Streptomyces liliifuscus: one gene and its partners. The protein of the gene in region 3 interacts with the protein of the main gene of each other region in a pairwise test. Links are inferred from orthologs where the notes say so. Each region holds a gene or a part of one and is shown on either strand. Other genes may lie near its edges.

Evidence for each region.
Region 1: the proteins of dnaE (region 3) and rplL interact in binary tests that used the Escherichia coli proteins (3 or more experiments, as listed by UniProt). The link is inferred for Streptomyces liliifuscus from one-to-one orthologs.
Region 2: the proteins of dnaE (region 3) and JEQ17_RS25110 interact in binary tests that used the Escherichia coli proteins (3 or more experiments, as listed by UniProt). The link is inferred for Streptomyces liliifuscus from one-to-one orthologs.

The regions. Positions count from the first base shown.
Region 1 is NZ_CP066831.1:6,432,830-6,440,117, reverse strand. The notes cover bases 1-2,728. They hold rplL (50S ribosomal protein L7/L12), read right to left. Parts: upstream 1,693-2,728; coding sequence 1,309-1,692; downstream 1-1,308. Other genes in these bases: JEQ17_RS27795 (DUF1396 domain-containing protein), read right to left, coding at 2,642-2,728; rplJ (50S ribosomal protein L10), read right to left, coding at 1,802-2,332; rpoB (DNA-directed RNA polymerase subunit beta), read right to left, coding at 1-644. Outside these bases: more of JEQ17_RS27795, read right to left, coding at 2,729-3,502; JEQ17_RS27790 (hypothetical protein), read right to left, coding at 3,661-4,572; rplA (50S ribosomal protein L1), read right to left, coding at 4,736-5,461; rplK (50S ribosomal protein L11), read right to left, coding at 5,539-5,973; transcription termination/antitermination protein NusG, read right to left, coding at 6,155-7,036; preprotein translocase subunit SecE, read right to left, coding at 7,114-7,288. UniProt on the Escherichia coli protein: The binding site for several of the GTPase factors involved in protein synthesis (IF-2, EF-Tu, EF-G and RF3). Is thus essential for accurate translation.
Region 2 is NZ_CP066831.1:5,849,409-5,856,811, forward strand. What follows is about bases 1,498-4,340. They hold JEQ17_RS25110 (pyridoxal phosphate-dependent aminotransferase), read left to right. Parts: upstream 1,498-2,231; coding sequence 2,232-3,449; downstream 3,450-4,340. Other genes in these bases: JEQ17_RS25105 (hypothetical protein), read right to left, coding at 1,779-1,934; JEQ17_RS25115 (glycosyltransferase family protein), read left to right, coding at 3,578-4,340. Also shown: ATP-dependent chaperone ClpB, read left to right, coding at 1-586; JEQ17_RS25100 (DUF2617 family protein), read right to left, coding at 778-1,296; more of JEQ17_RS25115, read left to right, coding at 4,341-4,777; JEQ17_RS25120 (YbjN domain-containing protein), read right to left, coding at 4,823-5,350; JEQ17_RS25125 (polyamine aminopropyltransferase), read left to right, coding at 5,637-7,277; JEQ17_RS25130 (SRPBCC domain-containing protein), read left to right, coding at 7,366-7,403. UniProt on the Escherichia coli protein: Shows aminotransferase activity with methionine and histidine as substrates, and to a lesser extent also with phenylalanine.
Region 3 is NZ_CP066831.1:7,933,568-7,942,222, reverse strand. The notes cover bases 2,197-6,291. They hold dnaE (DNA polymerase III subunit alpha), read right to left. Parts: upstream 5,937-6,291; coding sequence 2,397-5,936; downstream 2,197-2,396. Other genes in these bases: JEQ17_RS34150 (DUF2252 domain-containing protein), read left to right, coding at 6,184-6,291; JEQ17_RS34160 (hypothetical protein), read left to right, coding at 2,197-2,250. Also shown: JEQ17_RS34170 (ABC transporter ATP-binding protein), read right to left, coding at 1-317; JEQ17_RS34165 (NYN domain-containing protein), read right to left, coding at 626-1,846; more of JEQ17_RS34160, read left to right, coding at 2,071-2,196; more of JEQ17_RS34150, read left to right, coding at 6,292-7,512; JEQ17_RS34145 (hypothetical protein), read left to right, coding at 7,581-8,264; JEQ17_RS34140 (DsbA family protein), read left to right, coding at 8,311-8,655. UniProt on the Escherichia coli protein: DNA polymerase III is a complex, multichain enzyme responsible for most of the replicative synthesis in bacteria. This DNA polymerase also exhibits 3' to 5' exonuclease activity. The alpha chain is the DNA polymerase catalytic subunit.

The DNA of each region.
Region 1 (7,288 bases), 1.5 Mb from region 3 along the record:
CGGTCGATGCGGACACCGACCATGTCGCGCTTGTCGATCTCCATCTCCAGCCAGGCACCCCGGGAGGGGATGACCTTGACCGAGAAGATGTCCTTGTCGGACGTCTTGTCGATGGAGGAGTCGAAGTAGACACCCGGCGAACGGACCAGCTGCGTCACGACGACACGCTCGGTGCCGTTGATGACGAAGGTGCCCTTGTTGGTCATGAGCGGGAAATCGCCCATGAAGACCGTCTGGGACTTGATCTCGCCGGTCTCGTTGTTGGTGAACTCGGCCGTGACGAAGAGCGGGGCGGCGTACGTGAAGTCGCGCTCCTTGCACTCGTCGATCGAGTTCTTGGGAGGCTCGAAGCGGTGGTCGCGGAATGTCAGGGACATCGACCCGGAGAAGTCCTCGATCGGGGAGATCTCCTCGAAGATCTCCTCCAGACCGGACTTGGTGGGGACGTCCTGTCCGCTGTCCAGAGCCGCCTCGACACGAGCCTTCCACGCGTCGTTTCCGAGCAGCCAGTCGAAGCTCTCGGTTTGCAGCGCAAGAAGGTTCGGAACCTCGAGGGGCTCCTTGATCTTTGCAAAAGAGATGCGCAGCGGGGCGGTGCTGGCGCCGTTGTTCGTATTCGCGGAGGCAGTGCGCGAGGCGGCCAAGAGGGGGTCCTTCCGAGGGCTCGGACTCACTACGCGCGTACCGGTCCCAAGCCGGACACCGGGACAGCCGTTTCCTGAATCAGCCAAAAGGCCAGGTCAGGATCGGTTCAATCCACAGTGCTGAAGCGAGGGCATGCCCCTGGTGACGGGCAGGAGGCAGCTAACAGGCAGCGCAAAGGGTCAGTGTAGCCACTAGGCCCACTGATGTCCAGTGCGGGTTTTTGAAGACCCTCGTTGTTCTCAACCCCTGCTGCAAGCCACGCCCTCGATGCACATCGATACTGCCCTCTTCGCCACCGATCCATGCCTCGGATCCGGATCGTTGTGACGACGCGTCCTGAGAATTGCGCGCTGCGTGCGGTTCGTCAAGGCCCCCCATGCCCGAACCGGGTGCTGCCATCGTCACTTGCAACCCGTCTTGCAACCTGTCTTGCTGCCCGTCACAGGGCGGCCGGAGGCACGAACGAAGATCACCATACTCGTAGCGACCGACAGCGCAAGGCAGTCGCCGCACGGCCCCCTCGAACGCCGAAGAGCGACCACCCAGATGGATGATCGCTCTTCGGTGCGTCAGCGTTACAGCCCCTGCGGGAGAGGCTGTGTCGGCTCACTCGAGCCGCCGCCGCGGGGCGCCCACAGGCGCCGCGGCGGACGACTCGTGGTGTTACTTGACCTCGACGGAGGCGCCGGCGCCCTTGAGGGACTCGGCGGCCTTCTCGGCGGCGTCCTTGGCGACCTTCTCGAGGACCGGCTTCGGAGCGCCGTCCACGAGGTCCTTGGCCTCCTTGAGACCCAGGGAGGTCAGCTCACGCACGACCTTGATGACCTGGATCTTCTTGTCGCCGGCACCCGTGAGGATGACGTCGAACTCGTCCTGCTCGGCCTCGGCCTCGGCGGGGGCGGCGGCACCGGCGGGACCGGCAACGGCGACCGCGGCGGCGGCGGTGACGTCGAACTTCTCCTCGAAGGCCTTAACGAACTCGGAGAGCTCGATGAGGGTGAGGGACTCGAACTGCGCGAGCAGCTCTTCCTGGGACAGCTTCGCCATGATGGCGTCCTTCCACTAAATCGGCAGGTGCCGGATGTACTGGTGAGGCGGGCGTACGTTCGGCCCGCTACGACCGTCGCCTCAGGCGGCGGTCAATGCGCGAGCCGAATTACTCGGCACCGCCCTGCTCTTCGAGCTTGACGCGAAGCGCCTCCGCAGTGCGGACGAACTTCGACGGAAGCGCCTGGAAGAGCTGCGCAGCCTGAGTCTGCTTGCCCTTCATGGCACCCGCCAGCTTGGCGAGCAGAACCTCGCGGGACTCGAGGTCCGCAAGCTTCTTGATCTCGTCGGCGGACAGCGCCTTGCCGTCAAGGACACCGCCCTTGATGACGAGGTTGGGGTTGTCCTTGGCGAAGTCACGAAGACCCTTCGCCGACGTCACCGGGTCACCGGAGATGAAGGCAACCGCCGTCGGACCGTTGAACAGGTCGTCGAGCGTCGAGATCCCGGCCTCGTTGGCCGCGATCTTGGTCAGCGTGTTCTTCACCACGGCGTACTGGGCGTCTTCACCGAGCGAACGACGCAGCGTCTTGAGCTGCGCCACGGTGAGACCCCGGTACTCGGTCAGCACAGCGGCGTTCGAGCTGCGGAACTGGTCCGCGAGCTCGGCTACCGCGGCAGCCTTGTCGGGCCTTGCCATAAGCGTGGCCTCCTTCCGGGTGATGAGGACCGCTCAGAAGGAGACTGGGAAAACGAAACGCCCCGGCGCAGGCGCACGGGGCGTGACTCGACCGAACGGATCCGTACGAAGTACAGGACTGCCCGGGAGTTCATCCACAGTCACCTACGCGGGTCGTCCGCAGTTTCAGCGGATCCTTCGGTCACCGCGCCCTCTAGGAGCACACGGCAACGACCAGCGGTCTTTGGCTTCTGTGGAAGGTTACGTGAACGGGTCGCTGTCAAGCAAATCCGTACGTCGGCCGACGTCATACGCCGGCCGACGCCGATGTCAGCTCTCGATGTCGCCCATCATCTCGGCCAGGTCCATGACGTCCTTGGCGGGCGGCGCCTCGACCGTCACGGGCTTGTTGTAGTCGACGAAGGTGATGGTCATGTCGAGCTTGCCCTTGTCGGCGTCACCCTGCATACGGAACTGCTTGGTGCGGTCGTCGCCGTCGATCCACATGTCCATCGTGAGCGCGTCCACGCCCATCTTCTCGTACTGCTCAAGGCTCTTCTCCCGCTGCTCGCGGGTGGCCTTGCTCTCGTCCTTGAGGGACTTGCGGAACTCGTCGAGGGTGACGGTGCCCTTGTAGTGCGTGGTCTCGACGCCGTCGACCTTCTCGGTGCCGACCTTCTTCACGTCCTTGGAGCCGGTGAGGAAGGTGGACTCCTGGGCCGGGTTCTTGTCGGCCGTACCGGCGCCCGGAGCCGCGCCCCCCAGCGCGTCGTCGCCCAGCGTGGACAGGTCGAACTTGATCCAGCTCTTGCCGTCCATCTCCTTGGCGGCCGCGGCGCCGCCGCCTATGTACATCGCCTTGTCGACGAGGCGGATCTCGGCGGTGCCGTCCGCGCCCTGGTCGAGGGCGGTCATCTTCATGCTCATGGCGACGTCGGGCTTCATGCGCATCTGGGCATCGGCCTTGACGCGCCCCTCCTCAGGGGTCCTGCCGGTCATCCGGTAGCTGATGGAGGTGATGTCCTCCGTGTTCTTCGCCGCCTTGGCCACGGCCGCGGCGGGCGTCATCTTCGGCGACTCCTGGCTCGCGCTGTCCTTCGAACAGCCGACGGCACCCCCGGCGAGCACCAGCGCGGCGAGTGCCGCACCGGTCGTCCTACGACGCACGGATCCGCGCACAGAAAACTTCATGGTTCCCCCCAAGGAACAGATGAGCGACTCACAGACAGGGCGCGAGCGTATCCCAGAGGGACTCGGCCAGTCCTCCGAGTTCCTTGAGGCCCATGTGAACAGCCGGGACGCCTGGGACGCCTGGGTGGCGCCCCCACCTGTGTCCCGTACGAGAGCTCTCAAGCCGCCGGCTGAGTCTGCATCAGGTCCTTGAAGTCGGCGGTGTCACCGGCCGGGGGCTCCTCGGTGGAGACCTTCACGCCGTAGTCGCTGTAGAACGCCGTCGAGGACATCGAGCCGGTCGCCAGCTCGCCCTTCTCGACCTTCTTGACCAGCAGATCCTCGTCGTTGACCCATATGTCGATGGTCTCGGTGGTGACTCCGGCCTGTTCCAGCTGGCGCTTCATGTCGGCCAGTTGGTCCGCGGTGAGGTTCGAGCTCTCACCCGCGAGGTCCGCCACGTCGACCGTGCCCGAGTAGTGCGTGGTGTTCTCGCCGCGCACCTTCTCCTCGCCGACCTTCTTGACGTCCCCGGAGGCCAGCAGGAGCTTCACCGACTGGTTCGGCGTGGTGTTCTGCATCTGGTCCTTCATGTACGCGCCCGATCCGCCGGCGAGGTCCGCCAGGTCGTCGTACGCGTACTTGATCCAGTGCTTGCCGCCGGACTGCTCGGCGAACTTGTCGCCCATCTTCGCGTAGTAGGCGTCCGGCAGATAGCGGGCCTCCATGGAGGTGGTGCCCAGCTGGCGCATCTGGTCGGCCATCGTGCCGCCGGTGTACGTGATCGTCAGGGTGCCGGTGAGGCCGTCGGACCAGCCGAGGGCGCCGTCCGCCTCCATGGACATCATCGTGCCCATGGTCGTGGTGGACTCGACCTTGGCGGAGTCGGCCTTGTCGGTGGACTTCTCGACGGAGCGCAGGGCCACGATCGGGTTCGCCTGCGTCTTGGCCTTGCCGGCCGCCTTGTCGCCCCCGCCGGAACTCCCGCCCGAGCCCCCTTCGGAGTCCGAGCCGCTACAGGCCGCGACCCCCGTCAGCGCGGCGGCCATCGCGATCGAGACAGTCGCGCGTCGCACGGCAGTGCTCTTCATTCGTCCCCCTATGCGATTCCTGTGCCTTGCACGCTAGCGCAGGGCACTGACACCCGGTCCGGAAACGGGCATCTGACAAAGAGGGACGGGCCCCGCACCTCGAAAGGTTGCGGGGCCCGTCCTGGAATCGCGTGTGCGACGCGGCTGCCGGTGAGCGTCAGGCTCAGACGGCGGCCGGGTCCTCCTCGACGAGGAGGTTGCGGGTGCGGTTCGGGTCGAGCGGGATGCCGGGGCCGATCGTGGTGCTGATCGCGGCCTTCCGGATGTAGCGACCCTTGGCGGCGGACGGCTTCAGACGGAGGATCTCCTCCAGCGCGGCGCCGTAGTTCTCCACCAGCTGGGTCTCGTCGAACGAGGTCTTGCCGATGATGAAGTGCAGGTTCGAGTGCTTGTCGACGCGGAACTCGATCTTGCCGCCCTTGATCTCGGTCACGGCCTTGGCCACGTCCGGGGTCACGGTGCCGGTCTTCGGGTTCGGCATCAGACCACGCGGGCCGAGGACACGGCCCAGGCGGCCGACCTTGCCCATGAGGTCCGGGGTGGCAACGACGGCGTCGAAGTCCAGACGGCCCTTCGCCACCTCGTCGATGAGTTCGTCGGAGCCGACGATGTCGGCGCCCGCGGCGGTCGCTGCCTCGGCACGGTCACCGGTCGCGAAGACCAGGACCCGGGCGGTCTTACCGGTGCCGTGCGGGAGGTTCACGGTGCCACGGACCATCTGGTCGGCCTTGCGCGGGTCGACACCCAGGCGGAAGGCGACCTCGACGGTGCCGTCGAACTTGCTCGTGGAGGTCTCCTTGGCGAGACGGACGGCCTCGAGCGGGGCGTACTGCTTGTCCCGGTCGATCTTGGCGTCCGCAGCGCGGAGAGACTTGCTGCGCTTGCTCACTACTGCTCCTGTGTGTTCTGAGGAGTCGTGGTGTGGGCCGAGCAGGCCCTGCCACGGTCTTTCCTACGGGGTGGAGGTCAGCCCTCGACCGTGATGCCCATGGAACGGGCGGTGCCGGCGATGATCTTCGACGCGGCGTCCAGGTCGTTGGCGTTCAGGTCGGGCATCTTCGTGGTGGCGATCTCGCGGACCTGCGCCTGGGTGATCTTGGCGACCTTGGTCTTGTGCGGCTCGCCGGAGCCCTTCTCCACGCCCGCGGCCTTGAGGATCATCTTCGCGGCCGGCGGGGTCTTGGTGATGAAGGTGAAGGAGCGGTCTTCGTAGACCGTGATCTCCACCGGGATCACCCAGCCACGCTGCGACTCGGTCGCGGCGTTGTAGGCCTTGCAGAACTCCATGATGTTGACGCCGTGCTGGCCCAGTGCGGGGCCGACCGGCGGCGCCGGGTTGGCCGCACCGGCCTGGATCTGGAGCTTGATGAGCCCCGTGACCTTCTTCTTCTTGGGAGGCATTGCTCTCTCCGGGTCCTAGTGAGAGTTTTCAGCCGCCGATCCGGATCATCCGGACGGAGGCATACCGCACAACGATAACGGGTATCTGTGTGCGGCCAAAAACCGAGCAGGTCAGACAGGCTGTGAAGGCCCGTCTGACCTGGTCGGAGGCGTGTGTTCCGGAAGATCGTCCCGCGAGGGGTCAGTTCTTCTGGATCTGGTCGAAGCTCAGCTCGACCGGGGTCTCGCGGCCGAAGATCTCGACGAGGCCCTTGACCTTCTTCGAGTCGGCGTTGATCTCGTTGATGGTCGCCTGCAGCGTCGCGAACGGGCCGTCGGTGACGGTGACCGAGTCGCCCACCTCGAAGTCCAGCACCTGGACCTCGAGCTTGCGGGACGGAGCCGGCTTGCCCTCGGCCTCGGCGGCCTCGCGGGCGGCCTTCTCCTCGGCCTCTGGGGCGAGCATCTTGACGATCTCGTCCAGCGTCAGCGGGTACGGGTCGTACGCGTTGCCCACGAAGCCGGTGACTCCGGGGGTGTTGCGGACGACGCCCCAGGACTCGTTCGTCAGGTCCATGCGCACCAGCACGTAGCCGGGGAGCTTGTTCTGACGGACGGTCTTGCGCTCGCCGTTCTTGATCTGCGCGACCTCTTCCTGCGGCACCTCGGCCGCGAAGATGAAGTCCTCGACGTTCAGGGAGACGGCACGCTGTTCGAGGTTCGTCTTCACGCGGTTCTCGTAACCCGCGTACGTGTGGATGACGTACCACTCGCCGGGCAGCCTGCGGAGCTCCTCGCGGAGGGCCACGACGGGGTCGACCGGCTCGGCCTCTTCTTCGGGCTCTTCGAGCTTCTCGGCTTCTTCGGCCTCGTCGGAGACGGCCGGCTCGTCGACGTCCACGTCGGCCTCGACGTCCTCACCGGACTCGTCCTCGACGTGCAGGGCAGCCTCTTCGGCGGCCTCGCCGGCCTCGGCGTCGGCAGCCTCGACCTCGTCCTCGACGTCCGCGCCCTCGACGATGTCGAGCTCGTCGTCAACGGACTCGACCGACTCGCCGGCGTCGTTCAGGTTCGGGTCAGACACGGTGGCTGCTTCTTCCTGGATCATGGGGGTGGAACACGCGAAAGCGGGCGCCGGGTACGGCGCCCTTCGCGCTTGGCTCAGCCGAATACGTACTTGGCGGCCTTGTCGAGTCCGAAGTCAATCAGAGTCACCAGACCGATCATGATGACCACGAACACAATCACCACTGTGGTGTACGTCGTCAGCTGATTCCGGGTCGGCCAGACTACCTTGCGGAGTTCCGCGACGATCTGGCGGTAGAAGAGGGCAAGG
Region 2 (7,403 bases), 2.1 Mb from region 3 along the record:
TCCGTACAGCGTGGTGCTCCTCGACGAGGTGGAGAAGGCGCACCCGGAGGTCTTCGACATCCTGCTCCAGGTGCTGGACGACGGCCGTCTGACGGACGGCCAGGGGCGGACGGTCGACTTCCGCAACACCATCCTGATCCTCACGTCGAACCTCGGCAGCCAGTATCTCGTCGAGCCGCTGACGTCCGAGGAGGAGAAGAAGCAGCAGGTCCTGGAGGTCGTACGGGCTTCCTTCAAGCCGGAGTTCCTCAACCGGCTCGACGATCTGGTGGTCTTCTCCGCGCTGAACAAGACGGAGCTGGAGCGGATCGCCAGGCTCCAGGTCGACCGGCTCGCGAAGCGGCTCGCCGAGCGGCGGCTGACCCTGGAGGTCACCGACGCCGCGCTGGCCTGGCTGGCCGACGAGGGCAACGATCCGGCGTACGGGGCGCGGCCGTTGCGGCGGCTCGTCCAGACCGCCATCGGTGACCGGCTCGCCAAGGAGATCCTCTCCGGCGAGATCAACGACGGCGACACGGTTCGCGTGGACGCGTTCGGTGACGGCCTGATCGTGGGCCCCACGACAGCCTCCGGCAAGGAGCTGTAGGGAGACCGGAGTTCGTCTGCGGGCCCGGTGGGGGCTGGTCGCGCAGTTCCCCGCGCCCCCTAAAGACGAAAGACGGGCTGCGCCCCCGTCTTCCGTCTTTAGGGGGCGCAGCCCCTGCCTTTAAGGGGCGCGGGGAACTGCGCGACAAGCCCCCACCGGGCCCGCACATCACCACCGGACCCAGGACCCCCTCAGGCCGGCGCAGCCACCCGTACGCCCACCCGCGTGCGGGTGGCCACAAGCTGCCCGTCCTGCGGATACGCATGCCACGTGCGCCAGTGCACTTGGCCCTCGTGCCGCTGCGCGAGCATCGCCGTGAAGGCATGCGGGCTGCCGGGGAAGACCCCCGCCAGACCATTCGGATGGTCGGCCACCAGCGCGAGCAACTCCTGCGCGCGCCCCGCGAACGAGCCCCGCGACAACGTCTCCACGCGCGCGGCGAACTCGTACTCCCAGTCGCCCACCCGCTTGGCGACGCCGAGTGGCAACGGCGTGCTGCTGCCCGGAATACAGGCGACCGTCTCCGAACAACTGCCCCGCTCCTCCTCCAATAGCACCTGGTGGGACGCCCCGAGCAGTCTCAACTGGAGCTTCGAACCCGAGAGTTCCAGATCGAGCGTGGCGAGCGCGGGCAGCGGTTCGCGACCGAGGGCCCAGGCGAGATCGGCCGCACGCGTGTCGGTGTAGGCGGTGTTGAGGGTCGTGAGCATGGGTCGGCTCCGCTGCACGCAAAAGGGTGGGGTTGGTGTCTGTGAAGAGTGACGGTGAGTCGGTCCGTCGCACCCCGGTCGGCGCCGGGCGGGGGATCAGGCCCGGTCGGCCAGGTCAGAAGGATGTTCCGGGGTCTGCGTCGGCGATTACGAGGGAATCATGAACGGCGCGTCCGCCACAGCGTTTTTACCCAACTTCGTAGGGTTTCCATCCCCCCGAGGGCTCCACAGCTCAACTGTTCAACCAAGAAGTGCGCCATTGGCTCACACGTGCGCCTTCACGCCCCCCGCTCTCTCAACGCCCCTCAACGTTCCTCAACGCTCCTCGACACCCGCCCGGCTCACCTCGCACGGCTCACCTCGCACGGCGAGCGCCCACCGGGAGCCGAACCCCGGGCGCACGGCGAAGCGCCCGCCGGGAGAAGGCTCCCGACGGACGCTCGTGGTGCCGGACGGCCCGGACGCGGTTCCCTGCCCGGAGCTCAGCTGCCCCGTGTCAGCTGCCTCCGCCGCATCCGCCCCCACCGCCCCCGCCCCCGCAGGACGACGACCCGCCTCCGCAGGACGAGCCGCCACTGCAGGAAGAACTCCCCGTCGAACAGCCGCCGCCCCCGCCCGAGCCCGAGCTGCCGGCCCACCAGCTGTGCCTGGACCGGCGCGAACGCCGCCTGCTGCCGCTCGTCGCGGCGGACACGACTCCTATGACGACCAGTACGACGAACACCGCCAGGATGATGCCTACGATCATGGCGCCACCCTCCTTCCGTTCCCCCGAAGCGGCCCCCCGTGGGCTCTGCTTCTCGCCAGTGCTTTTGTCTGCGTTTCTGTCTGTTCCTCTTGCTGCTTTCCCGCGTGTGCTTCTTGTGTGAAAGGGGGATGCCCCCGCGCTTCACGGACCAAAGCAGAGTTGAGCAAGTCCAGAGGTTGAGCGCAGGATGGCGGTCATGACCTCCAGTGCACGCCGCCCGCTCCTCAACCGCCGCCTCGCAGAGTTCGGCACGACGATCTTCGCCGAGATGTCGGCCCTGGCCCTGAGTACCGGCTCGATCAACCTCGGCCAGGGCTTCCCCGACACCGACGGCCCCGAGGAGATCCGCGAGGCGGCGGTGCGGGCGCTGCGCGACGGCCGCGGCAACCAGTACCCGCCGGGCCCGGGCGTGCCCGAGCTGCGCACCGCGATCACCGCCCACCAGCAGCGCCGCTACGGCCTCACGTTCGACCCCGACACCGAGGTCCTGGTCACGGCGGGCGCCACGGAGGCCATCGCCGCGGCCCTGCTGGCCCTCCTCGAACCGGGCGACGAGGTGATCGCCCTGGAGCCGTACTACGACTCGTACGCCGCCTGCATCGCGATGGCGGGCGGTACGCGCGTACCGGTCACCCTGCGCCCGCACGAGGACACCCACGACGGGGTCGTGCACCGGCGCTTCCGGCTGGACCTGGACGAGCTGCGCGACGCGGTCACGGACAACACCCGGCTGCTGCTGATCAACACCCCGCACAACCCGACCGGCACGGTCCTCACCCGCGAGGAGCTCACGGCGATCGCCGAGCTGGCCGTCGAGCGGGACCTGCTGGTCGTCACCGACGAGGTGTACGAGCACCTGGTCTTCGACGAGGCCGAGCACATCCCGCTCGCGACACTGCCCGGCATGCGCGGGCGCACGGTCACCATCGGGAGCGCGGGCAAGAGCTTCTCGTTCACCGGCTGGAAGGTCGGCTGGGTGACGGCCGCGCCCGAACTGGTGGCGGCGGTGCGCTCGGCCAAGCAGTTCCTGACGTACGTGGCCTCGGGGCCCTTCCAGTACGCGGTCGCCGAGGCGCTGGCGCTGCCCGACACGTACTTCGAGGCGTTCGGCGCGGACATGCGGGCCAAGCGGGACCTGCTCGGCGCGGGGCTCGCGGAGGCGGGCTTCAAGGTGTTCAGGCCGGCCGGGACGTACTTCATCACCACCGACATCCGGCCGCTCGGCGAGAGCGACGGGTTCGCGTTCTGCCGGGCGCTGCCCGAGCGCGCGGGCGTGGTCGCCATCCCGAACGCCGTCTTCTACGACCACCGCGAGGCCGGGGCACCCTTCGTCCGCTTCGCCTTCTGCAAGCAGACATCGGTCCTGGAGGAGGCGGTGAAGCGTCTCAAGACGCTCGCCGGCTGAGGCAGCGGCGCTGTCACGGTGACGCGCCGGAACGACGGAGAAGCGGAACGACGGAGAAGCGGGGGAATTCGTGCCCGCCCGACCGCGCGTTGCTCGCAAATGATACGAATTGCCAGCAATCTTCGGGTGTGACCCAAGCAAGTACCCTCGCACCCCCGCCCCCCGCCGTCACGGAGCCCGCCGCCGAGGGCCGCACCCGTCCACGTCCGTCCCCGGCGGCGGCGATGGGTACCGCCCTCGGGCTGTTCGCCGCCGCCCGGCTGCTGGGCACCGCCGCGGTGGCCATGACCGCCTGGGCGACCGGCGGCCATCCGGTGCTGCTGCTCGGCCGGTCCTGGGACTCCGTCTGGTATCTGCGGATCGCGGGCGACGGCTACGGGCGCAGCCTGCACTTCCGCCCCACCGTCGTCCACAGCGACCTGGCGTTCTTCCCGCTCTACCCCGGGCTGCTGCGGGCCGTCACCGAGCTGACCCCGCTCAGCGGCCCCGGCGCCGGCCTGCTGATCTCGTGGACGGCCGCCGCGGTCGCCGCCTGCGGGATCTACGCGATCGGGGTCCGGCTGCACGACCGTGCCGTCGCCACCGCCCTGGTCCTCCTGTGGGGCCTGCTGCCGCACTCCGTCGTGCTGTCCATGGCGTACACGGAACCGGTCCTGACCGCCTTCGCCGCCTGGTCGCTGTACGCCGTCCTCACCGGCCGCTGGGTGTGGGCGGGGGCCCTCGCGGCCTGCGCGGGGCTGGCCCGGCCGAACGGCTTCGCCGTGGCGGCGGCCGTGCTCGCGGCGGCGGCGTACGAGATCTTCAGGCGGCGCGGAAAGGTTTCCCACAGGCTGTGGACGGGCGCGGTGCTCGCGCCCCTCGGGTGGGCCGCGTACTTCCTGTGGGTCGGGCGGCGCAAGGGTGATCTGCTCGGCGGCTACTTCGAGGTGCAGCGGCTGTGGGGCTCACGCTTCGACTTCGGCCTCGGCGCACTGCGCTTCGTCAAGCATCTGCTGCTGCACGGCGACCGGCTGGTCTTCCCGATGTCGATGGTGATCGTGGCGGCGGGCCTGCTGCTGTACGGGCTGCTGATCGCCGACCGCGCGCCCCTGCCGCTGCTGGTCTACGCGGGCGCGCTGCTGCTCGTGGCGGTCGGCGGCGCCGGCTTCTTCGAGTGCAAGCCGCGGTTCCTGCTGCCGGCGTTCCCGCTGCTGCTGCCCATGGCGTGCGCGCTGGTACGGACGGCGAGAGCCCGACCGTGGCACGCGACCCTGGTGGTCGGCGCCCTGGCCGGGCTCTCGTTCGCGTACGGGGCGTACCTCGTCGTGCTCGCCCACAAGCCGCTGTGAGCCGCCGCGAGGCCGTGGCCCGCGGGGCTCGCGCCCGAGTGAGGGCTACTCGTCCTCTTCGGGCTTGTCGGCCTCGTCGATCTCCTGCTCCAGACCGAGCTGCTCGACGAGCCACTTGTCGAACTCGATGGCGGCCCGCACCCAGCTGACCGTGGACGACACGAAGTGCTCCAGGCTGACGCCCGTGCCGATCAGCATCTGCGCCTCGCCGATCAGGCGGACGGTGCCGTCGTCGTGCGTGTGGCTGTAGACCTTCGGCCACAGCGTGCGCCGGTTCCAGTCGTCGATCGACTCGAGGATCTGGGGCTTCTCCTCGATCTGGTGCGGCCGGTCGTAGAACGTCCGCACCGAGAAGACCTGCTGGTCACCTTCACCGCGGAACATGAAATACGTGCGGAACTGCTCCCACGGCGCCGCGAGGTCACCCTCGTCGTCGACGACATACTTCAGCTCCATTTGGTCCAGGAGCTGCTTCACAAGGTCCTGATCAGGGACGACGGGGCCCGCCGGTCCGCCGGGGTTCGGCTCGGGCTGGCCCCCGAAGTTCGGAATCGAGGACGGGTCGATAGACATTCGGTGGGTACTCCTGAGGATTGCACGTGGTTACCTGACTTCGACCCTAGCCGTGATCGGCGTTCAGTAGTCCTTTGGCCCCAGGAGAATCGGACAGAGCCCCGTAAGGGGCGCGGGGAACTGCGCGACAAGCCCCCAACCACCCGCACCGGGCAACGCGACCGTAATGGGCAGGACCAACCCGTTCACGGCCCGTACGCGCCCTGGCCAAAGTATGCGTCGAGGCCCGAGTTTCCACACTTGTGGGTGACAGGACGCAGTTGTTCGGTGACGTACCGTTCGCTGGGTGATCGAGCCGCACGCCCCCGCCCAGCCCGGCACGGCCACGGACCGGCCGGGCACGGCCAAGGCCCCGCCGCCCCGGAACGGCCAGGGCCCGGCGCCTCTGCCGGTCAGTACGGCCACCGGACGGTTCCTCGTCCTCGCCGGCGTCTTCATCTGCGCGGCCTGCGGACTCGTGTACGAACTCGAACTCGTCGCCCTCGCCTCGTACCTGATCGGCGACTCGGTCACCCAGGCCTCCGTCGTGCTGTCCGTGATGGTCTTCGCGATGGGCCTCGGCTCGCTCGTCGCGAAGCGCCTGCGCGGCCGTGCCGCGGCCGGCTTCGGCGCCGTCGAGGCACTGCTCGCGCTCGTCGGCGGCACCAGCGCGATGGCCCTGTACGCCGTCTTCGCCTGGACCGGCGACTGGGGCGGCGCCTGGGAGGGCGGCTCCAGCTACCTCCTCGTCGCCTTCTCCCTGGCCATCGGGCTGCTCATCGGCGCGGAGGTCCCCCTGCTGATGGAGCTGATCCAGCGCATCCGCAGACAGGACGCGGGCGGCGCGGTCGCGGACCTGTTCGCCGCGGACTACGTGGGCGCGCTGGTCGGCGGACTCGCCTTCCCCTTCCTGCTGCTGCCCCTGCTCGGCCAGCTGACCGCGACGCTGATCACCGGAACCGTCAACGCCATCGCGGGCGGCGCCCTCGTCCTCGGCCTGTTCCGGCAGGACCTGACCCGGCGCGGCCGCTGGCTGCTCGTCGTCGCCAACCTCGTCGTGCTCGCGCTGCTCGCCTCGGCCGCCGTCCTGGTCGACGACTTCGAACGGGCCGCGCGGCACGCGGTGTACGGCAAGGACGTACGCGTGGCGATGCACACCGACGTCCAGGAGGTCGTCCTCACCGGCGGCACGGACGGCCGCCCCCTCGACCTCTACCTCGACGGACGCCTGCGGGTCAGCGGCAGCGACGAACGCCGCTATCACGAGGCCCTCGTCCACCCCGCGATGAACGGCCCGCACGCGCGCGTGCTCGTCCTCGGCGGCGGCGACGGGCTCGCCGTGCGCGAGGTGCTGCGGCACAGCGGCGTACGGCGGGTCGACATCGTCGAACTCGACACCCGACTCGTGGAGCTGGCCCGCACCGACCGGGCGCTGTCCGAGCTGAACGGACACGTCTACGGGGACCCGAGGGTGCGGGTCGTCGCCGCGGACGCCTTCGGCTGGCTGCGCCGGGCCCCGCGGGGCGCGTACGACGTCGTGGTCTCCGATCTGCCCGATCCCGGGATCACGTCCAGTACGAAGCTGTACTCGCAGGAGTTCTACGGGCTCTCGCGGGGCGTGCTCGCGGGCGGCGGGCGGCTCGTCGTGCACGCGGGTCCCGTGGCGTCGCGGCCGCGGGCCTTCTGGACGGTCGACGTGACGGTACGGGCGGCCGGCCTGCGGACCGTCCCGTACTCCGTGGCCGGGCGCGACTCGGCGGCGGGCAGCCGGTCCAGGGCCCCGCAGGACTGGGGGTTCGTCCTCGCGTCCCGTGCCCGGCCGCAGCTGCGTACACCGCCGGGCGCCCCGTACGTACCGTCGCTGCGGGCGGACGCGCGGGCGGCCGAACGCACCCGGCTCACCGGCCTTCCGCCGTCCACGCTGGTGCATCCGAGGTACGCGGACTGACTCCGACCGAGTCCCTCTGCCGAGGGAACCGGGGGAATCCCCCCATACAGAGGTGCGGTGCGGGCCGTGCTGGGTAGGCTCGGCCGACATGGAGCATGAGGTGTTCGTTCCGGTTCCCGTCGAGTC
Region 3 (8,655 bases):
AGGTACGCCAGAATCCGCGCCGCCCGCTCGGGGTGGCGCACGATGTCGTGGCCGAGGATCTCGACACTGCCGCGGTCGGGGCGCATCAGCCCGGTCAGCTGCCGTACGAGGGTGGTCTTGCCCGCTCCGTTCGGCCCGAGCAGCCCGAAGATCTCACCTCGCCGGATGTCGAGCCGTACCCCGTCGGTGGCCCGCACCTCCGGCGTCGCGGGTGCTCCGCGCCGCCCGCGCACCGCCGGATAGGTCTTCGTCAGATCCCGCACCGCGCACACGACATCCCCACCGTGCCCATTCCGGACTCCCTGTGCGGCGCGCATACTCACGAGGACTGAGGGTACGGGGTCCCGCCCCCACAACGACGCCCGGGGCGGGCATACACCCAATATCGGCCCCGCCAGGGGCGCGAGGAACGGCGCGAGCAACCCCCACGCCCCGCAGCGAACAACGCAGGCCCGTGCCCCGTCAGGGGCGCGGGGAACTGCGCGAGCAACCCCCACGAACCCGCGGTCGACAACGCCGGTTCACGCCCCTCCAGGGGCGCGGGGAACTGCGCGACAAGCCCCCACACCCCCGCAGACAACACACAACCTCCAAGGCCGGCGGCAAGCCAACCTCAGCGAACCCCCTACTCCCCTGCGGGAGCATGTTCGGCCGCGGTCCGCACATCGATCTCCCGCCAGAACCCCGCCCGAATCGCATACCGATCATGCTCATCGATCTGATCGTCCTTGTGCGCGAGCAGCCCGAACCGAGCCGCATACCGCAACAACTCCCCGTCGATGCGATGCGGCACCCGCGGATACATCGTCGACAGCTTCTGCAACTGGGCCTGGTCCGACAACCGCCCCATCCACCGCCGGGCAAAAACCTGCCCGACCTCGTACGGATCCCCACCCACCGTCGTGATGTCCTCCTCACGATCGGCCCACCGCTGCTCGGCCGACGTGAGCTGCGCGAGCGTGGGCAGCAGCGCGGCCTCCGCGGACTCCGCCGCGGTACCGGGCCGGTCGACCCACCCCTTGTCGGAGGACCACCGCAGCGTCGCGTTCGCGGGCTGCGGATGCGCATGCGTCCCGGGCGCCCGCAACGCGGCCAGATCCTTCGGCGTCGGAACGCCGCCCTTTGCGGCCGGCACCCTCTCCTCCGTGCCGTTCTCACTGGGCGCGGCCTGCGTGTGCTCGGCGTCCCGCGAGGGCCGCTCACCCGCGGAGGTCAGCGCGGACTCGGGCAACGGCGCGGAGAGGATCGCGGCGATCTCCGGCCGCGGGACGGGCGGCGGCGCGCAGACCCCGCCGAGATCCTTGGCCTGTACGGCCTTGGTGATCCAGACGCGGTCGAGGACACGCCGCTCGTCGGCCTCGGCCACAAGGTCCTCGGACTGGTTGTAGTCGCCGTCGGCAGCCTGCACGGCCCACAGGTGCACGGCGACCCCGTGCTCCTTCGCGGCCATCATGCCGGGCAGCAGATCCCCGTCCCCGGTGACGAGCACGACGTCGGAGCAGGCCCGGTTGCGCGCCAGCTCCGTGAGCTCGGCGTGCATGGCGGCGTCCACACCCTTCTGCGCCCAGCGCCCGTCGCTGCGGGTCAGCGCACCCAGGCGCACCGTGACCCGCGGCATCACCCGCAGTCTGCGGTGCTCGGGCTGCGGTACGCGGTCGGGGGCGCCGTCGAACCAGTAGATGCGCAACAGGGGCCGTTCCGTGTCGGACTCGGCGCGCTCGCGCAGGCCCTGGATGAGGGCGGCGTGGTCGACGGTGATCCGGGAGCGGGAGGAATCCCCGGCGAGAAGACTGGCAGCAGCCCCGAGCAGGTACCCGGCGTCCACCAGGACAATGCAGCGGTCCACGCGATCCACCCTCTTTCCGGGAGGTTTGCTTCGGGCTTCCTTCGAGTCTGCCCGACCCTGCGGAGGTTAACGGCCGGAACTCGATCTTCGGCGTGGCGGATCGGGAGATCACTCACCGACAGGGCTTATTACGCACGGTAATTCTCCGAAATGCGCTTGTTGTCGCGCTATGTGAGTCTGGTCCCGGCCCTGGCCCCGAGATCCCCCGTAGGAGGCAGATCACCATGGCCAAGAACAAGAACCGCAAGCAGGGCGGGCAGCAGGACCGCTCCTCGCAGGCCGAGCGCGCGCAGGAGCAGGCAGACCGGTCCTCGGCGGAGGCGCAGCGTTCGCCGATGTCGCAGGCCCAGGGCAGCCCCGCCGATGTTGCCCGTAAGCACCAGAAGCGCTTCGGCCACAACTGAGGCCCGCGCCAGGCTTGTTGAGGCCTGTTGAGGGCTGCCGAAGCCCAGACGCACGACGAGGGGCGCATCCGCGACGGATGCGCCCCTCTCGTATGCTCTCGTCTGCCGACTGCCGGTCCGGGCCGTCTCAGACGTCGGCCACCGGTTCAGCCCGCCAGGCAGGACGGCCCGAGCAGCACTTTCAAGTCACCGAAGAGCGCGGGGTCCGGCTTCACCCGGTGCCGGTCGAGCCGCAGGACCGTGGTCTTGCTCGGGCCCTGGAGCCTGATCCGCACCTCGCTCTCGCCCTTGTGGTGGCTGAGGATCTCGCCGAGCCTGCTGATCATCGGCGGAGTGACCTTCAGTGCCGGGATGGTGAGGATCACGGGCGCGTTGGTGCCCGCGTTCGACAGGTCCGGGACCTGGAGTTCCATCGCGACGAGCCGGGGCACGTCCTCGCGCTTGTCGAGGCGTCCCTTGACGAACACCACCGCGTCCTCGACGAGTTGGGTCGAGACCAGCTGGTAGGTCGCCGGGAAGAACATGCACTCGATGGAGCCCGCGAGGTCCTCGACGGTGGCGATCGCCCAGGCGTTGCCCTGCTTGGTCATCTTGCGCTGCAGCCCGGAGATAATGCCGCCGATGGTGACGACCGCGCCGTCCCCGTGCTCGCCGCCGGTGAGCTGGTTGATGCCCGCGTCGGCCTTGTCGGACAGCACGTGCTCCAGGCCGAAGAGCGGGTGGTCGGAAACGTACAGGCCGAGCATCTCCCGCTCCTGGGCGAGCAGGTAGGCCTTGTCCCACTCGTCGGTGGTGAACTCGACGTCGAGCCCGAAGCCGGGCTCGCTGCTGTCGTCCTCGCCCATGCCGCCGAAGAGATCGAACTGGCCCTCGGCCTCCTTGCGCTTGACCGCGACCACGTTGTCGATCATCGGCTCGAAGTGCGCGGTGAGGCCCTTGCGGGTGTGCCCCATCGTGTCGAAGGCGCCGGCCTTGATCAGCGACTCCGTGGTGCGCTTGTTGCACGCGGCCGCCTCGACCTTGTCGAGATAGTCGGGGAACGAGCCGTACTTGCCCTTGGCCTTGCGGCTGCGGATGATCGACTCGACGACGTTCGTACCGACGTTGCGCACCGCCGAGAGGCCGAAGAGGATCACGTCGTCGCCCTGCGCGGCGAAGTTCTGCTCGGACTCGTTGACGTTCGGCGGCAGCACCTTGATCTTCATGCGCCGGCACTCGTTGAGATAGACCGCCGACTTGTCCTTGTCGTCCTTGACCGAGGTGAGCAGCGCGGCCATGTACTCGGCCGGGTAGTTCGCCTTCAGATAGCCGGTCCAGTACGAGACCAGTCCGTACGCGGCCGAGTGGGCCTTGTTGAACGCGTATCCGGCGAAGGGGACCAGCACGTCCCACAGGGCCTGGATCGCCTCGTCGCTGTAGCCGTTCTTCCGGGCGCCCGCCTGGTAGAGGACGAAGTTCTTCGCCAGTTCCTCGGGCTTCTTCTTGCCCATCACGCGACGGAGGATGTCGGCCTCGCCGAGCGAGTAGCCGGCGATGATCTGGGCGGCCTTCTGGACCTGCTCCTGATAGACGATCAGGCCGTAGGTGACCGCCAGGACCTCTTCGAGCGGCTCCTCCAGCTCCTTGTGGATCGGTGTGATCTCCTGGCGCTTGTTCTTGCGCTCCGCGTAGTTGATGTGCGAGTTCATGCCCATCGGGCCCGGCCGGTAGAGGGCCGAGACGGCGGAGATGTCCTCGAAGTTGTCGGGCTGCATCTGGCGGAGCAGCGAGCGCATCGGGCCGCCGTCGAACTGGAAGACGCCGAGCGTGTCACCGCGGCAGAGCAGTTCGAAGGTCTTGGGGTCGTCCAGCGGGAGGGCGAGCATCTCCAGGTCGATGCCCTTGTTGGCCTTCACCATCTTGATGGCGTCGTCCATGATCGTGAGGTTGCGCAGGCCCAGGAAGTCCATCTTGAGCAGGCCGAGCGACTCGCACTGCGGGTAGTCCCACTGTGTGATCGTGACGTTGTCGGTGTGCCGCACCCAGACCGGGGCGTGGTCGACGATGGGCTCGCTGGACATGATCACGCCGGCCGCGTGCACACCCATCTGCCGGACCAGGCCCTCGACGCCCTTCGCGGTGTCGATGACCTTCTTCACGTCCGGTTCGTTCTCGTACATCCCCCGGATCTCGCCCGCCTCGCCGTAGCGCGGGTGCTTGGGGTCGGTGATGCCGTTCAGATCGATGCCCTTGCCGAGGACGTCGGCGGGCATGGCCTTGGTGAGCCGGTCGCCCATCGCGTAGGGATAGCCCAGCACGCGCGCGGAGTCCTTGATGGCGTTCTTCGCCTTGATCTTTCCGTACGTGCCGATCATGGCGACCTTGTCGGCCCCGTACTTCTCCGTCACATACCTGATCACCTCGACGCGCCTGCGCTCGTCGAAGTCGATGTCGACGTCGGGCATGGAGACGCGCTCGGGGTTGAGGAACCGCTCGAAGATCAGGCCGTGCGGGATCGGGTCGAGGTCGGTGATGCCCATGGCGTACGACACGATCGAACCGGCCGCGGAACCACGGCCGGGGCCGACCGCGATGCCCTGCTTCTTGGCCCACATGATGAAGTCGGCGACGACGAGGAAGTACCCCGGGAACCCCATCTGGATGATGACGTCCATCTCGTACTCGGCCTGCTTCTGGCGGTCGTCGGGGACGCCGCCGGGGAAGCGGCGCGCCATGCCGCGGCGCACCTCCTCCTGGAACCAGGTGACCTCGGTGAAGCCGTCGGGGATGTCGAACTTGGGCATGAGGTTCTTCGCCTCGAACATGCCCGTCGTGTCGATCTGTTCGGCCACCAGGAGAGTGTTCGCACACCCCTCCTGCCAGGCCTCCGAGGAGTCGACGGCGTACATCTCGTCCGTCGACTTCAGGTAGTAACCGGTCCCGTCGAACCGGAAGCGGTCCGGATCGGAGAGGTTCTTGCCGGTCTGGATGCACAGCAGCGCGTCGTGCGCGGTCGCCTCGTGCGCGTACGTGTAGTGCGAGTCGTTGGTCACCAGCGGCGGGATGCCGAGCTTCTTGCCCACCCGCAGCAGGTCGTCACGGACCCGGCTCTCGATCTCGATGCCGTGGTCCATCAGCTCCAGGAAGTACCGGTCCTTGCCGAAGATGTCCTGGTATTCGGAGGCCGCCTTCACCGCCTCGTCGAACTGGCCCAGGCGCAAGCGGGTCTGCAGCTCACCAGAAGGACATCCCGTGGAAGCGATCAGCCCCTCGGACCACTGGGAAATGGTCTCCTTGTCCATCCGCGGCCACTTCTGCAGCCAGCCCTCGGCATACGCGTCCGAGGACAGCCGGAACAGGTTGTGCAGGCCCGTCTTGTCGGCCGCCCAGATCGTCTTGTGCGTGTAACCACCGGAGCCGGAGACGTCGTCCCGCTTCTGGTGCGGCTGACCCCACTTGATCTTCCGCTTGTTGCGTCGCGACTCGGGGGCGACGTACGCCTCGATGCCGATGATCGGCGTGACGCCCGCCTTCTTGGCCGAGTGGAAGAAGTCGTACGCCCCGTGCAGGTTGCCGTGGTCGGACATCGCGATATGGGTCATGCCCATCTCGTTGCACGCGTCGAACATGTCCTTCAGCCGCGCGGCACCGTCCAGCAGCGAGTACTGGGTGTGGACGTGCAGGTGCGTGAACGGCGGCTTTGACACGGCTTCGGCCTCCAAGAAGAACAGGTGTCGACGACGGTCCGACCGGCTGCGAACAGTCTGGCGGACAGCGTCGAAGTCTATGCCTCGGCACTGACACTCGGAGCGGTCTCCCCCGTACCTTCGTGAGGGGAGAACGGGCACTCCCGCGTACCTTCGTCCGTTGGAAGACGACGGAGGCATCCGCTCCGGCGGACGGCACTTTCCGTCCCACTTGTCATGCACCACCTGCACCAGGAGGCACCAAGCGATGTCGGTTCCGCAGCTCAGCGCCGAGCAACGCGGCGAACAGATCCTCGCCGTATTCGACACCGCCTTCGGCGAACTGCTGGCCGCCGACCCGGCCGCGTTCCGCGTGAAGTTCCGGAAGATGGCGGCCTCCGCGTTCGCCTTCTACCGCGGCACGGCCGGCCTCTTCTACCACGACCTGGAGCAGGAGAAGCGGGGCGGACCGTACCTGGACGAGCGCACCTCGCGCGTGTGGATCCACGGCGACCTGCACGCGGAGAACTTCGGCACGTACATGGACGCCCAGGGGCGCCTGATCTTCAACGTGAACGACTTCGACGAGGCGTATGTCGGCCCCTTCACCTGGGACCTCAAGCGCCTCGCGGCCTCGGTGGCCCTGATCGGCTACGCGAAGGCGCTGAGCGACGAGCAGATCACCGACCTCGTCCGGACGTACGCGGCGGCCTACCGCGAGCGCATCCACGCCCTGGCGACGGGTGCCAAGAGCGACGAGGTGCCGCCCTTCACGCTGGACACCGCGCAGGGCCCGCTCCTGGACGCCCTGCGTGACGCCCGCTCGCTGACCCGCTTCGGGCTGCTCGACTCGATGACCGAGATCCGCGACTTCGAGCGCCGCTTCGCGCCGGGCGGCGGCTCCATCGAGCTGGACGCGGCCACGCGCTACAAGGTCCTCGCGGCCTTCGACGGCTATCTGGAGACGCTGCCCGAGGCGTCCCTGTCCCGCCCCGACTCGTACCGCGTGAAGGACGTCGTGGGCCGCCGCGGCATCGGTATCGGCTCGGCGGGGCTGCCCTCGTACAACATCCTTCTGGAGGGCGCCACCGACGCCCTGGAGAACGATGTGGTGATCTACATCAAGCAGGCCCAGACCCCGGCCGTCTCCCGGCACATCACGGACTCCTCGATCCGTGAGTACTTCCAGCACGAGGGCCACCGCACGGTGATCTCCCAGCGCGCCCTCCAGGCGCACGCCGACCCGTGGCTGGGCTGGACCGAGCTGGACGGCGCGGGCCAGCTCGTCGCCGAGGTCTCGCCGTACGCGGTGGACCTGGACTGGGGCGACATCGACGACCCGGAGGAGATCGCGGCGGTCGTCGCGGACCTCGGCCGCTCCACCGCCACCATGCACGCGGCGGCGGACGACGAGAGCGGCCACTCGGAGCTGGTGCCGTTCTCCACGGAGCGCGCCATCGACGCGGCGATCGCGGGCGACGAGGACAGCTTCGGCGACCTCCTTGTCGACTTCGCGCATGAGTACGGCGCACGGGCGCGTGCCGACCACCAGATCTTCGTGGACCTCTTCCGTAACGGCCGGATTCCGGGCCTGTAGGCATCGCACAACGCACAGGAACCCTTTAGGGACCTCTTACAGGAGTACGTGGGACACTCTCCACCGCTATGGACATATCCGGGACCCAGCTCAGAGCCGTGCGCGCGGCGCTGTTCACGGCACTCGTCGTGACACTCAGCACCGCGTCGCACGTGCTGCTGTCCCAGGTCCCGCTGCCGCTCACCACCGTGGCCGTGATCGCGGGTGCCGTCTTCGTCGTCGCGTACGCGCTGGCGGGCCGTGAGCGCGGCTTCGGGCGGATCGCCGCCCTGCTGATCCCGCTGGAGCTGGCCGCCGACACGCTGTTCACCGCCGGCCAGCACGCCTGTTACGGCAAGGCGGGCGGCCCGGTCGCCGGCCCGCTGCGCTCGGTCGGTTTCGACGTGCTGTGCGGCGGCGAGGTCGGCACCCCGCTGGCGCGCGTCACCGGCGGCGAAACCCAGCCCGCCGCGGCCCTGCTCGCGAACGCCGACCCGGCAGCCGCCTGGCTGCTGCTCGGCGCGCACATCGGTGTGGGGCTGCTCGCGGCCGCCTGGCTGCGGCGCGGCGAGCGGGCCCTGGCCCAGCTCCTGGACGCCGTGGCCGCGGCCACCTTCCGGCCCCTGCTGATCGCGGTCGCCGCGGTGACCGTCCACTTCACTCCCGTACGCCGGCTGCCGCGCCCCACGCGCCGGGTCGCCGCCACGCGTACGCGCCTGTTCGTGCACTCCCTGGGACGGCGTGGACCGCCGTGCTCGGCCGTATTCGCCTGAGCACGCCAGTCCCCATCCACCTGTCATCACCACGGAGAACACCATCATGAGCAAGAGGAACAGCCAGGCCGCGAAGTCGGCGGCCCGTGAGCGGCTGCGCGTCGAGCGCGAGCGTCAGGCCAAGCGCGAGAAGGCCAGGCGGCAGCTCATCGTCGCCGGTTCGATCGTCGCGGTGCTCGCGATAGCCGGCGGCATCGGCTACGCCGTCGTACAGAACAACGAGCCCTCGAAGTGGGACGCGGCCGCCGACGCGAAGGTCGTCGCCCCCGCCAACACCAGCGGCACGAACGGCACGACCATCGTGGCCGGCGACTCCAAGACCAAGAACACGGTCCACCTCTACGAGGACGCGCGCTGCCCGGCCTGCGCCTCCTTCGAGCAGACCGTCGGC